One region of the Roseixanthobacter pseudopolyaromaticivorans genome, then DNA from elsewhere that is predicted to be linked to it. Evidence: predicted binding sites of a transcription regulator. Region 1 holds the regulator's gene; the other holds the start of a gene.
The links. Region 1 encodes PhoB, which activates phosphate uptake and scavenging genes when phosphate is short. Its sites were predicted from a motif close to TGTCATNNANCTGTCAT; they were not measured.
Positions count from the first base shown of each region.

Region 2: ugpB (sn-glycerol-3-phosphate ABC transporter substrate-binding protein UgpB) is a predicted target of PhoB. The motif match lies at 3,590-3,606, and genes of this name have one in related genera.

Region 1 covers NZ_CM195539.1:3,352,261-3,357,203, forward strand. The annotation lists gene V5F68_RS15905 (aspartate aminotransferase family protein) at 1-167, opposite strand, end outside; gene V5F68_RS15910 (GcrA family cell cycle regulator) at 504-1,016, shown strand; gene phoB (phosphate regulon transcriptional regulator PhoB) at 1,405-2,106, opposite strand; gene phoU (phosphate signaling complex protein PhoU) at 2,112-2,840, opposite strand; gene pstB (phosphate ABC transporter ATP-binding protein PstB) at 2,860-3,684, opposite strand; gene pstA (phosphate ABC transporter permease PstA) at 3,785-4,618, opposite strand; gene pstC (phosphate ABC transporter permease subunit PstC) at 4,636-4,943, opposite strand, start outside.
Region 2 covers NZ_CM195539.1:1,127,021-1,131,963, forward strand. The annotation lists gene V5F68_RS05495 (MFS transporter) at 1-1,563, shown strand, start outside; gene V5F68_RS05500 (twin-arginine translocation signal domain-containing protein) at 1,786-2,133, opposite strand; gene V5F68_RS05505 (helix-turn-helix domain-containing protein) at 2,474-3,550, shown strand; gene ugpB (sn-glycerol-3-phosphate ABC transporter substrate-binding protein UgpB) at 3,663-4,943, shown strand, end outside.

The sequences.
Region 1 (4,943 bases):
GTCAGCGCCGAGACCAGGTAGGGATGGGCATGCCCGAGGATGTTGACCGCGATGCCGGCGGTGAAATCGAGATAACGTCGCCCGTCCGTCGTGACGAGCCAGCAGCCCTCTCCCCTTTCGAAAACGAGGTCGATGCGCGCGTAGGTCGGCAGAACGGGGGTGATCACAGAACCCCTCCTCTTGGGGTGGGGCGAAACGCGCTGCGTCTCGCCGGACATCAGAAACGCCAAAGGCCGCCCTCGCGGGGCGGCCCGACAAAAGGGGATTCTAATGATCGCGCGCGTGAGGTCAACAGAGCGCAGCCGTTAACGTGATCGTAACGACTTGGGGACAACGGCACATGAGTGCATTCCGACTCTGTGCGAGAGTCCGTGCATATTGTAGTTTGCTCGTGGCCGACCACGACATGTCGTGCGGTCCTGTTCCCCAAGTGACGTTGGGCCCTGCGAACCCGCGTGCGATGGCGCGCCTGGGTGCGGGAGAAGAGTCGAAGGAGGAGAGCGATGAGCTGGAACGACGAGCGCGTCGAACTCTTGAAGAAGCTCTGGGGCGAAGGGCTTTCCGCAAGCCAGATTGCCGGCGAGCTGGGCGGCATCACCCGCAATGCGGTGATTGGAAAAGTGCATCGTCTCGGCCTCTCCGGCCGGGCGAAATCGACAGTACCTGCAGCCCGTCCGCGCAAGGCCCGGCCTGAAACGCCCGTGAACAAGCCCGCGCCGCGTCCGCAGACGATCGGCAACACCGCCCTGGCTCCCGCATTGGAAGCCTTCGTGGCGCCCGAACCCGCGCCGCGTCCCGCCGGTGGAGACAATATCGTCGCCATGGGTCAGCGCTGCACCATCATGAACCTGACCGAAGGCACCTGCCGCTGGCCGATCGGCGAGCCGGGCACGGAAAGCTTCTATTTCTGTGGCGGGCGCAGCCTCACCGGCATGCCTTACTGCACGACCCATGCGCGGATGGCCTACCAGCCCACGCAGGATCGCCGGCGCGACCGGCGCGTCGCCCGCATCTGAGCGGCGACAGTCACGAAGGACATGCGCCGGCCGAGCGGATTTCGCCGGCGCACGCAAAGGATCGAAGAGATCGAGCCGGAAGGATCGCCGTCACCGACATGGGACGGCCAAAGCGTGCTTTTCGGCCCGCTTCGATGCAGCCCGCCGGCCGCGACGCGGTCATCCGCTGGAAACATAGGGGCCTCGAGCACAGCTCGGCCCCGGAGGGAAAGCCTCCGCCGCCGGCATATCGCCCGCGGGCTCCTCTAAAGCTTGCTCCGCAATGCCATCGCCCTGCGCGGCACTGCGATGGCCGGCTCGGACAGCCCATCGCAAGCCTTCGCCTGGAGCGAGCCCGGACCCGCGATCATCGGGCCCGGCTCTCGCATCCTTCCTCGGTGGGCCGCGCTCAATGCACGCGGGCGAACATCTCGTTGAACGAATAGCCCGCCCCCCGCACGGTGCGGATCGGATCCGACTGCCGGCCGCGGTTGATCGCCTTGCGCAGGCGCCCCACGTGGACATCCACCGTGCGCTCGTCGATATAGACGTCCTGGCCCCACACGCCGTCGAGCAATTGCTCGCGCGAGAACACCCGGCCGGGGCTCTGCATGAGAAATTCGAGCAGGCGGAATTCGGTCGGGCCGAGGTGGACCTCGCGGCCGGAGCGGTGAACCCGGTGGGTCTCCCGGTCCAGCTCGATGTCGCCGGCCCGCAGCAGGGTCGCGACATGCTCCGGCTTGGCCCGCCGCAGCAGCGCCCGCACCCGCGCCAGAAGCTCCGGCACGGAGAAGGGCTTCACCACATAATCGTCCGCCCCGGTCGCCAGGCCGCGCACGCGCTCGGTCTCGTCGCCGCGGGCGGTGAGCATGATGACCGGCAGCCGCTCGGTTTCCGGGCGGGTGCGCAAGCGGCGGCACAACTCGATGCCCGAAAGCCCCGGCAGCATCCAGTCGAGAATGACGAGGTCCGGCACGCTTTCGCGCAGCCGGGTCTCGCCTTCATCGCCTCGTCCGACGCTCTCGACGAAATAGCCTTCCGACTCCAGATTGTAGCGGAGCAGGAGGGTCAGGGGTTCCTCGTCCTCGATAATCAAGATACGCGCAGGCACGGATTTTACCCCTGAAGGCTATGCCCCGGGAAAGTCACGGTCGTCTCGCTTGAGACATCCGCCTTCGGGCGCTCGTCGGACAGCATCTGCCCCGAAACCATGTAATAGACGGTTTCAGCGATGTTCGTCGCGTGGTCGCCGATGCGCTCGATATTCTTGGCGCAGAACAGGAGATGCGTGCACACCGAGATGTTGCGCGGGTCTTCCATCATATAGGTGAGAAGTTCGCGGAACAGCGAGGTGTACATGGTGTCGATGCCGCTGTCGCGGACCCACACGTCCACCGCCTTCGCCTGGTCGTGGCTGGCATAGGCATCCAGCACTTCCTTGAGCTGCTCCAGCACCAGGTCGGACATGTGCTCGACGCCGCGCACCAGCTTCTGGGGGTGATATTCCCCCTCGATGGCGAGCACGCGCTTGCCGACGTTCTTCGCGAGGTCGCCGATGCGCTCCAGGTCGGAGGCGATGCGGATCGAACCCACGACATCGCGCAGGTCGCTCGCCACCGGCTGGCGCTTGGCGATGCAGAGGATCGCCTTTTCCTCGATCTCCCGCTGCAGCAGATCCACGCTCGTATCGAGCAGGATCACGCGCTGTGCGGACGCGGTATCGCGGCGGATCAGGGCATTGACGGCATCAGCCACCATGCGCTCCGACTGGCCACCCATTTCGACGACCTTGCGGCCGATCTCCTTCAGCTCGGCATCGAAGGCCGAGACGGTATGGTCGGACATCTCGCAGATCCTTGCTTGGTCAGCCGAAGCGGCCGGTGATGTAGTCGCGGGTCTTGATCTGCTTGGGGTTGGTGAAGATCACGTCGGACGGCGCGACCTCGACCAGTTCGCCCAGATAGAAAAAGGCGGTGATGTCGGCGCAGCGCGCCGCCTGCTGCATGTTGTGGGTCACGATGACGATCGTGAAGTCCTGCTTCAATTCGTCGATCAGATCCTCGATCTTCGAGGTGGAGATCGGATCGAGCGCCGAGGTCGGCTCGTCCAGCAGGATCACTTCCGGCTGCACGGCGATGGTGCGGGCGATGCACAGGCGCTGCTGCTGGCCGCCGGACATGCCGAGCGCCGAGGTGTGCAGGCGGTCCTTGGTCTCTTCCCAGATGGCGGCCTTGCGCAGGCAGCTTTCCACCCGCTCGTCCATCTTCGCCTTGCTGAGATTCTCGTGCAGGCGCACGCCGAAGGCGATGTTGTCGTAGATCGACATGGGGAACGGCGTCGGCTTCTGGAACACCATGCCGATGCGCGTGCGCACCACGGTGGGGTCCAGTTCCTTGCCGACAATGTTCACGCCGTCGAACATCACCCCGCCCTCGGCGCGCTGGCCGGGATAGAGGTCGTACATGCGGTTGAACACGCGCAGCAAGGTGGACTTGCCGCAGCCCGAGGGGCCGATCATCGCGGTGACGCGCTTTTCGGGGATCTCGAAATTGATGTTCTTCAGCGCGTGGTTCTGCCCGTAATAGAAATCGAGCTTCTCCACCTTGATCTTGGTGGGCGCCTGGACCGCATCGGGCTTGGCCGAGACGGAGGAGGAAATATTGAAGGTCGGATCCACTGCAGAGTTCATGTCAGCCTCATTCGGTCTCTGGTCGCCCGGTGGGCCGGCGTCCTGCCGGCCCGGGCGGTGATCTTGGGCGCCCTCTGGGCGGTGATCTCAGGGTGCCGGCTCAGCGCGTGCGCGCCAGCACCAGACGGGACACGACGTTCAGGACCAGAACGCCCACGGTGATGAGGAGCGCACCGGCCCAGGCCAGCGATACCCAATCGTCGAACGGGCTTCCGGCATATTGATAGATCGCGATCGGCAGGCTGGCCATGGGCTTGCTGAGATCCGTGGACCAGGAATTGTTGCCCAGTGAGGTGAACAGCAGCGGCGCCGTTTCACCCGCCGCGCGGGCGATGGCCAGCAGGATGCCGGTGACGATGCCGGCGCGCGCCGCCCGCCAGGTGATCATGATGACCACCTTCCACTGCGGCGCACCGAGCGCGAAGGCGGCTTCGCGCAGGCCCACCGGGACCAGGTTCAGCATGTCCTCGGTCGTGCGCACGATCACCGGGATGACCAGGATCGCCAGCGAGATGGCGCCGGCCCAGCCGGAGAAGCCGCCGAACGGCACCACCAGGAACTGGTAGATGAACAGGCCCACCAGGATGGAGGGGGCCGAGAGCAGGATGTCGTTCACGAAGCGGGCGGCGGAGCCGATCTTCGTGCCCTTGCCGTTCTCGGCGAGGAAGGTGCCCGCGAACAGGCCGATGGGACCGCCGATGGCCAGGGCGATGACGATCTGGATCAGCGACCCGACGATGGCGTTGAGCAGGCCGCCCCCCTGGCCGGGAGGCGCGGTGACCTTGGTGAAGACATTGAGGTTGAGTGCCGGAAGACCGCGGGAAATCAGGGTCCACAGGATCCAGGCCAGCAGGAAGATCGCGAAGATCGCGAAGCCCGTGGAGACGACCTTGATCGTGTAGTCCTTGGCGCGGCGTGCTGCGAGGGATGCCATGATTTTTGCCTCCCGGATCAATCGAGCCGCGAGCGCACGAGCGCACGGGACAGGGCAAGGACGATGAACGAGATCACGAACAGGATGAAGCCGAGCTGCAGCAGCGAGGTCAGCTTGAGCGAGCCGATGGAGGCCTCGGGGAACTCGTTCGCGATGGTCGAGGCGATGGTCGCGCCGGGCGCGAACAGGGAGGCCGAGAGGCGGGTCGCATTGCCGATCACGAAGGTGACGGCCATGGTCTCGCCGAGCGCGCGCCCGAGGCCCAACATCACGGCGCCGACCATGGCGGTCTTGCCGTAGGGCACCGAGACGTTCTTATAAACCT
Region 2 (4,943 bases), 2.2 Mb from region 1:
TTCAATGTCGCCTCGCTCCCGGTCGCGCTCGGCGGCATGGTGGCGAGCTTCAACGTGCCGCCCACGACGGTCGCGACAGCCATCGTCATGTATTCGCTCTCGGTCGCCGGCTTCGTCATGCTGGGCGCCAAGCTCAACCAGCGGTTCGGCGCGCTGCGGGTGTTCCGCATCGTGGTGGTGCTGTTCGGCTGCGCCCAAGTGCTGATGACCTTCAGCCCCAACGCCACCTTGATGATCCTTGCCCAGGGCCTGTGCGGCGCGGCGGGTGCCGCTTTGGTGCCCGCGCTGGTGGCGCTGATCGCCGAGAATTACACCGGCACCCAGCAGGCGACCGCGCTCGGCGCGCTGGGCTCGGCCCGCGCGGCGGCGGGCGTCACCGCCTTCCTGGTGGGCGGCATCCTCGGCACCTTCATCGGCTGGCGCCCGGCGTTCGGCATCCTGATCGTGCTGTCGGCTGTGGTGTTCGTGCTCAGCTTCCGTCTGAAGCCGGACCATGGCCGGCCGGAGGTGAAGATCGATTTCGTCGGCGTGGTGCTGGCGGCGGCCTCCATCATCATTCTCTCGTTCGGCTTCAATAATCTCAACCGTTGGGGCCTCGGCCTCGCGCGGCCGGGGGCGCCGTTCGATGTGTTCGGCCTTTCGCCCGCGCCGGTGATGATCATCATCGGCATCGTGCTCGGCCAGGCCTTCCTGGTGTGGACGCGCCGCCGGCAGGCGGCCGGCAAGACGCCGCTGTTGGCGCTGGAGGTCATCGCCTCGCCGCAGGAGCGCGCCGCCGTGTTCGCCATGTTCTCGGTAGTGGCGCTGGAGGCGGCGCTGAACTTCTCGGTGCCGCTCTATATCCAGATCGTCCAGGGCCGCTCGCCGCTCGCGACCGCCATCGCCATGATGCCGTTCAATCTCTCGGTCTTCTTCTCGGCGATGCTGATCGTGCGCTTCTATAAGCGGCTCACCCCGCGCCAGATCGGCCGTGCCGGCTTCCTATTGTGCACGGTTGCCCTGCTCTGGCTGGCGTTCGTGGTCCATAACGACTGGAGTTCCGGCCCGGTGCTCATCGGCCTCGTGCTGTTCGGCATCGGCCAGGGCTCGCTGGTGACGCTGGTGTTCAACGTGCTCGTCACCTCGTCGCCAAAGGAACTGGCCGGCGACGTGGGTTCGCTGCGCGGCACCGCCAACAATCTCGCCGCCGCCATCGGCACGGCGGTGGCCGGCGCGCTGCTGGTGGGCCTGCTCTCCGCGAGCATCATGCGCGGGCTCGCGGACAATCCCACTTTGCCGCCCGAAATCCAGAGCCAGGTGGATCTCGATGCCATCACCTTCGTCAGCAACGATCGCCTCAAGGGGGTGTTGGAGCGCACGACGGCAAGCCCGGCGCAGGTGGCGGAAGCCGTGCGCATCAATACCGACGCGCGGCTCGCGGCGCTGAAGATGGGTCTGCTGCTGATGGCGGGCTTGGCGCTTGTCACCATCATCCCGGCGGGGCGGCTGCCGAATTATATTCCCGGCACCATCCCAGCCGAGGGGCTGGACGAGAAACCCCGCCCCGCCGCCGCGCGGCGCTGAACGGGCCATACGGCAAAAAAGGGGAAGGGCAGGGCCCTTCCCCAACAGGTCAGATCGCCGGAACGGCGGTGAAAAAAGTCAGGGGCCCGTGCTCCCGCGTCGCCGCGGAGGACGGGCCCCCTTTCGGGCGCTCCCTTGGAGGTGTCCCATTCTGCCCTGACCGGACCCTGTCCGGGCGGGCGGTGATGCAGCATCCGCCCGCCGGGGCACCCGAACGCGACGTCAGCGGACCCAGCGTCCGGGAATGAACACCCATTCGCCGCCGCGATGCACCCATTGCGGGCCCACATGGCGGAAGCCGGGGCGGTTGCGCTCCCAGCGGCCGGACACCCAGACATAGCGGCGGCTGCGCGAACTCCACATCCAATAGCCGGGCACCCAGACATAGCCGGGCCGCGCCAGCGGGCGCGCCTCGCGTCGGGGTGCCGGCGGGCCGTTGAAATTGGGCGAGCGGCGATTGGGGATCTGCCATTGCTGGGCCTGCGCGTCCTGCGGCAGCGCGAGGCTCGCGAGCGGGGCGGCGGCCACCGCCGTCAGCAGGGATCCGAGGAAGCGTCGACGCGACAGCATGCATTCACCCTCAAGCGCCCGCCGCCGGAGCGGCGCGTGAAATGCCGGCTTCCCGGAAAGGATGGGCCTCTTTCCGGGAAGCGCTATCGGAGCAGGGGGGCTCCGAGGACCGCCTCCGGCCGGGTCGGGGGGGACGCCGGTGAGGGGCTGAGCAAAACTAGCGCGGTCTGTCGCCTTTGCGATGAGCGTGCCGTCCCGCCTGTGTGCGACAAATCCCAATCAGCTGGTGCACGGCGCAATCCTTCGCCGGCGCAGGAATCGCAACGGCAAAGGTTCAACCTTGGCCGTTCCTGCGCTAACATGGTGCGTGGGGGCTCCTGCGGGGGCAGGCGGAAACGACGTGTCTTTCGTGGCGATGAAGCAGAAACAGGCCGGAGCGTCGGTTGCGGGCGCGCCGGATGACGGCGCGGCCTCCTCGCCGCTTGCCCCGCTGCATTTCAGCACCTCTGCTCTGCCCAAGGCGGAGCAGTTCGACGGCTGGCATGATTTCATCGCCTCCACCGTGGATCTTTCGCTCGTGAGCGCGCCGGCCGTCGGGTTCGAGGCCGACAAGACGGTGTGGGATCTCGGCCGTTTTGCTCTGACCTCCGCCCGCATGCCCGGTGCCGGCTACCAGCGCAGCTGGCGCCACCTCGGCAAGGACCCGATCGACCATTGGTGCCTGGTGCTCTACGAAAGCGAGATCCCCGGCCGCCGCGCGCCGCTGGGATTTCGCTCGCTGGCGCGGCCGTTCGTCGGTGCCGGCTCGGACCGGCGGGTGCTGACGCTGTTCATCCCGCGCGATCTGTTCGCCGGAACGTCCGCCGCTTTCGATGCCGCCCCGCCGGACATCCCCGATACCGGGCTCGGCGGACTTCTGGCCGATTATCTGCTGAGCCTGGAACGGCAGCTGCCCCGCCTGACCAGCGCCGATGTGCCGGCTGTCGCGGAGGCCACGCGCACCCTGCTCGCGGCCTGCATCGCGCCGAGCCCAGATTCGCTGGCCCAGGCCCAGGCGCCGCTGCTGCGCACCACGCTGGAGCGGGCGCGGCGGATGATCCAAGCCAATCTGAATTCCCCCACCCTGACGCCCGCCAGCCTGTGCCGCGTGCTCGGCATCTCCCGCTCGCGCCTCTACCGCCTGTTCGAGGATCTGGGCGGCGTCACGCGCTATATCCAGCGCCAGCGGCTGCTGGCAGCCCTGAGCGCGCTCTCCGATGCCGCGGATGCGCGGGCGATCGGGCAGATCGCCGAAGCCTTCGGCTTTGCCGATGCCTCCGGTTTCAGCCGCGCCTTCCGGGGCGAGTTCGGCTTCAGCCCGAGCGATGCCCGCAGCGCCGCGCTCGCCGGCCTGCCGCGCGCGCCCGCGCCGGCGCGGCGGATCGAGGGCGCGGAGACGCGCGATCTTGAAACCATCCTGCGTGGGCTCCAGGCCTGAGGCGCCGACAAGGCGGGTGCCGCAGATTTCGTCCCGTGTTGTCATGGAAACGTAACGCTAACCGATCAAGCGTTCAGCCTGATTGGTGCATGGCGCACCCGAGGAGGCACATATGGCATCCCCCATCCTGCCGTCGGCGCTGGTTGCCGCCGCCCTGGCCTTCGCCGGCCCGGCTTCCGCGCAAACCGAGATCCAATGGTGGCATGCCATGTCGGGCGCGCTCGGGGAAAAGCTGGAGAAGATCGCCGGCGATTTCAACGCCGCCCAGAGCGAATACAAGATCGTCCCGGTGTACAAGGGCTCCTATCCGGAGACCATGACGGGCGCGATCGCTGCCTTCCGCGCCAAGCAGCATCCCGCCATCGTGCAGGTGTTCGAGGTGGGAACCGCCACGCTGATGGCGGCGAAGGGCGCGGTCTATCCGGTCTACAAGCTGATGGCCGACGCGAACGAGCCGTTTGATACGAAGGCCTATCTGCCGTCGGTCACCGGCTATTATTCCGACACGGCGGGCAACATGCTCTCCATGCCGTTCAATTCCTCCACCGTGATCCTCTATTACAACAAGGATCTCTTCACCAAGGCCGGGCTCGACCCCAGCGCCCCGCCCAAGACCTGGCCGGAGGTGGAAGCCGACGCGAAGAAGCTTCAGGCGGCCGGGGTGACGTGCGGCTTCACCACCCAGTGGCCATCCTGGGTGAATGTGGAAAACCTCTCGGCCTGGCACAATATTCCCATCGGCACGAAGCAGAACGGCATGGGGGGCCTCGACACCGCGCTGGAGATCGCCAATCCGCTGGTGGAACGCCATTGGACCACGCTGGCTGAATGGCAGAAATCCAAGATCTATGATTATGGCGGCCGCCAGTCCAAGGCCGATCCGAAGTTCTTCTCCGGCGAATGCGCCATGTCCGTCGGCTCGTCCGCGGCGCGCGCGGGGATCCTTGCCAATGCCAAGTTCGATCTCGGCTATGGCATGCTGCCCTATTGGCCCGACGTCAAAGGCGCGCCGCAGAATTCCATCATCGGCGGCGCCTCGCTCTGGGTGCTGAACGGGCGCCCGAAGGAGGAGTATCGCGGGGTCGCGAAATTCTTCACCTATCTTTCGCGCGCCGACGTGCAGGCCTGGTGGCACCAGCAGACCGGCTATCTGCCCATCACCCAGGCGGCCTACGACCTCTCGAAAAGCCAGGGCTTCTACGAGAAGAATCCCGGTACCGATATCTCCATCCTCCAGATGACGCTGAACCCGCCGACGCAGAATTCGAAGGGGCTGCGCTTCGGCTCGTTCGTGCAGATCCGCGACGTGATCGAGGAGGAATTGGAAGCGACGCTGGCGGGCAAGAAGACCCCGAAGGAGGCGCTCGCCGCCGCCCAGGCGCGCGGCAACGAG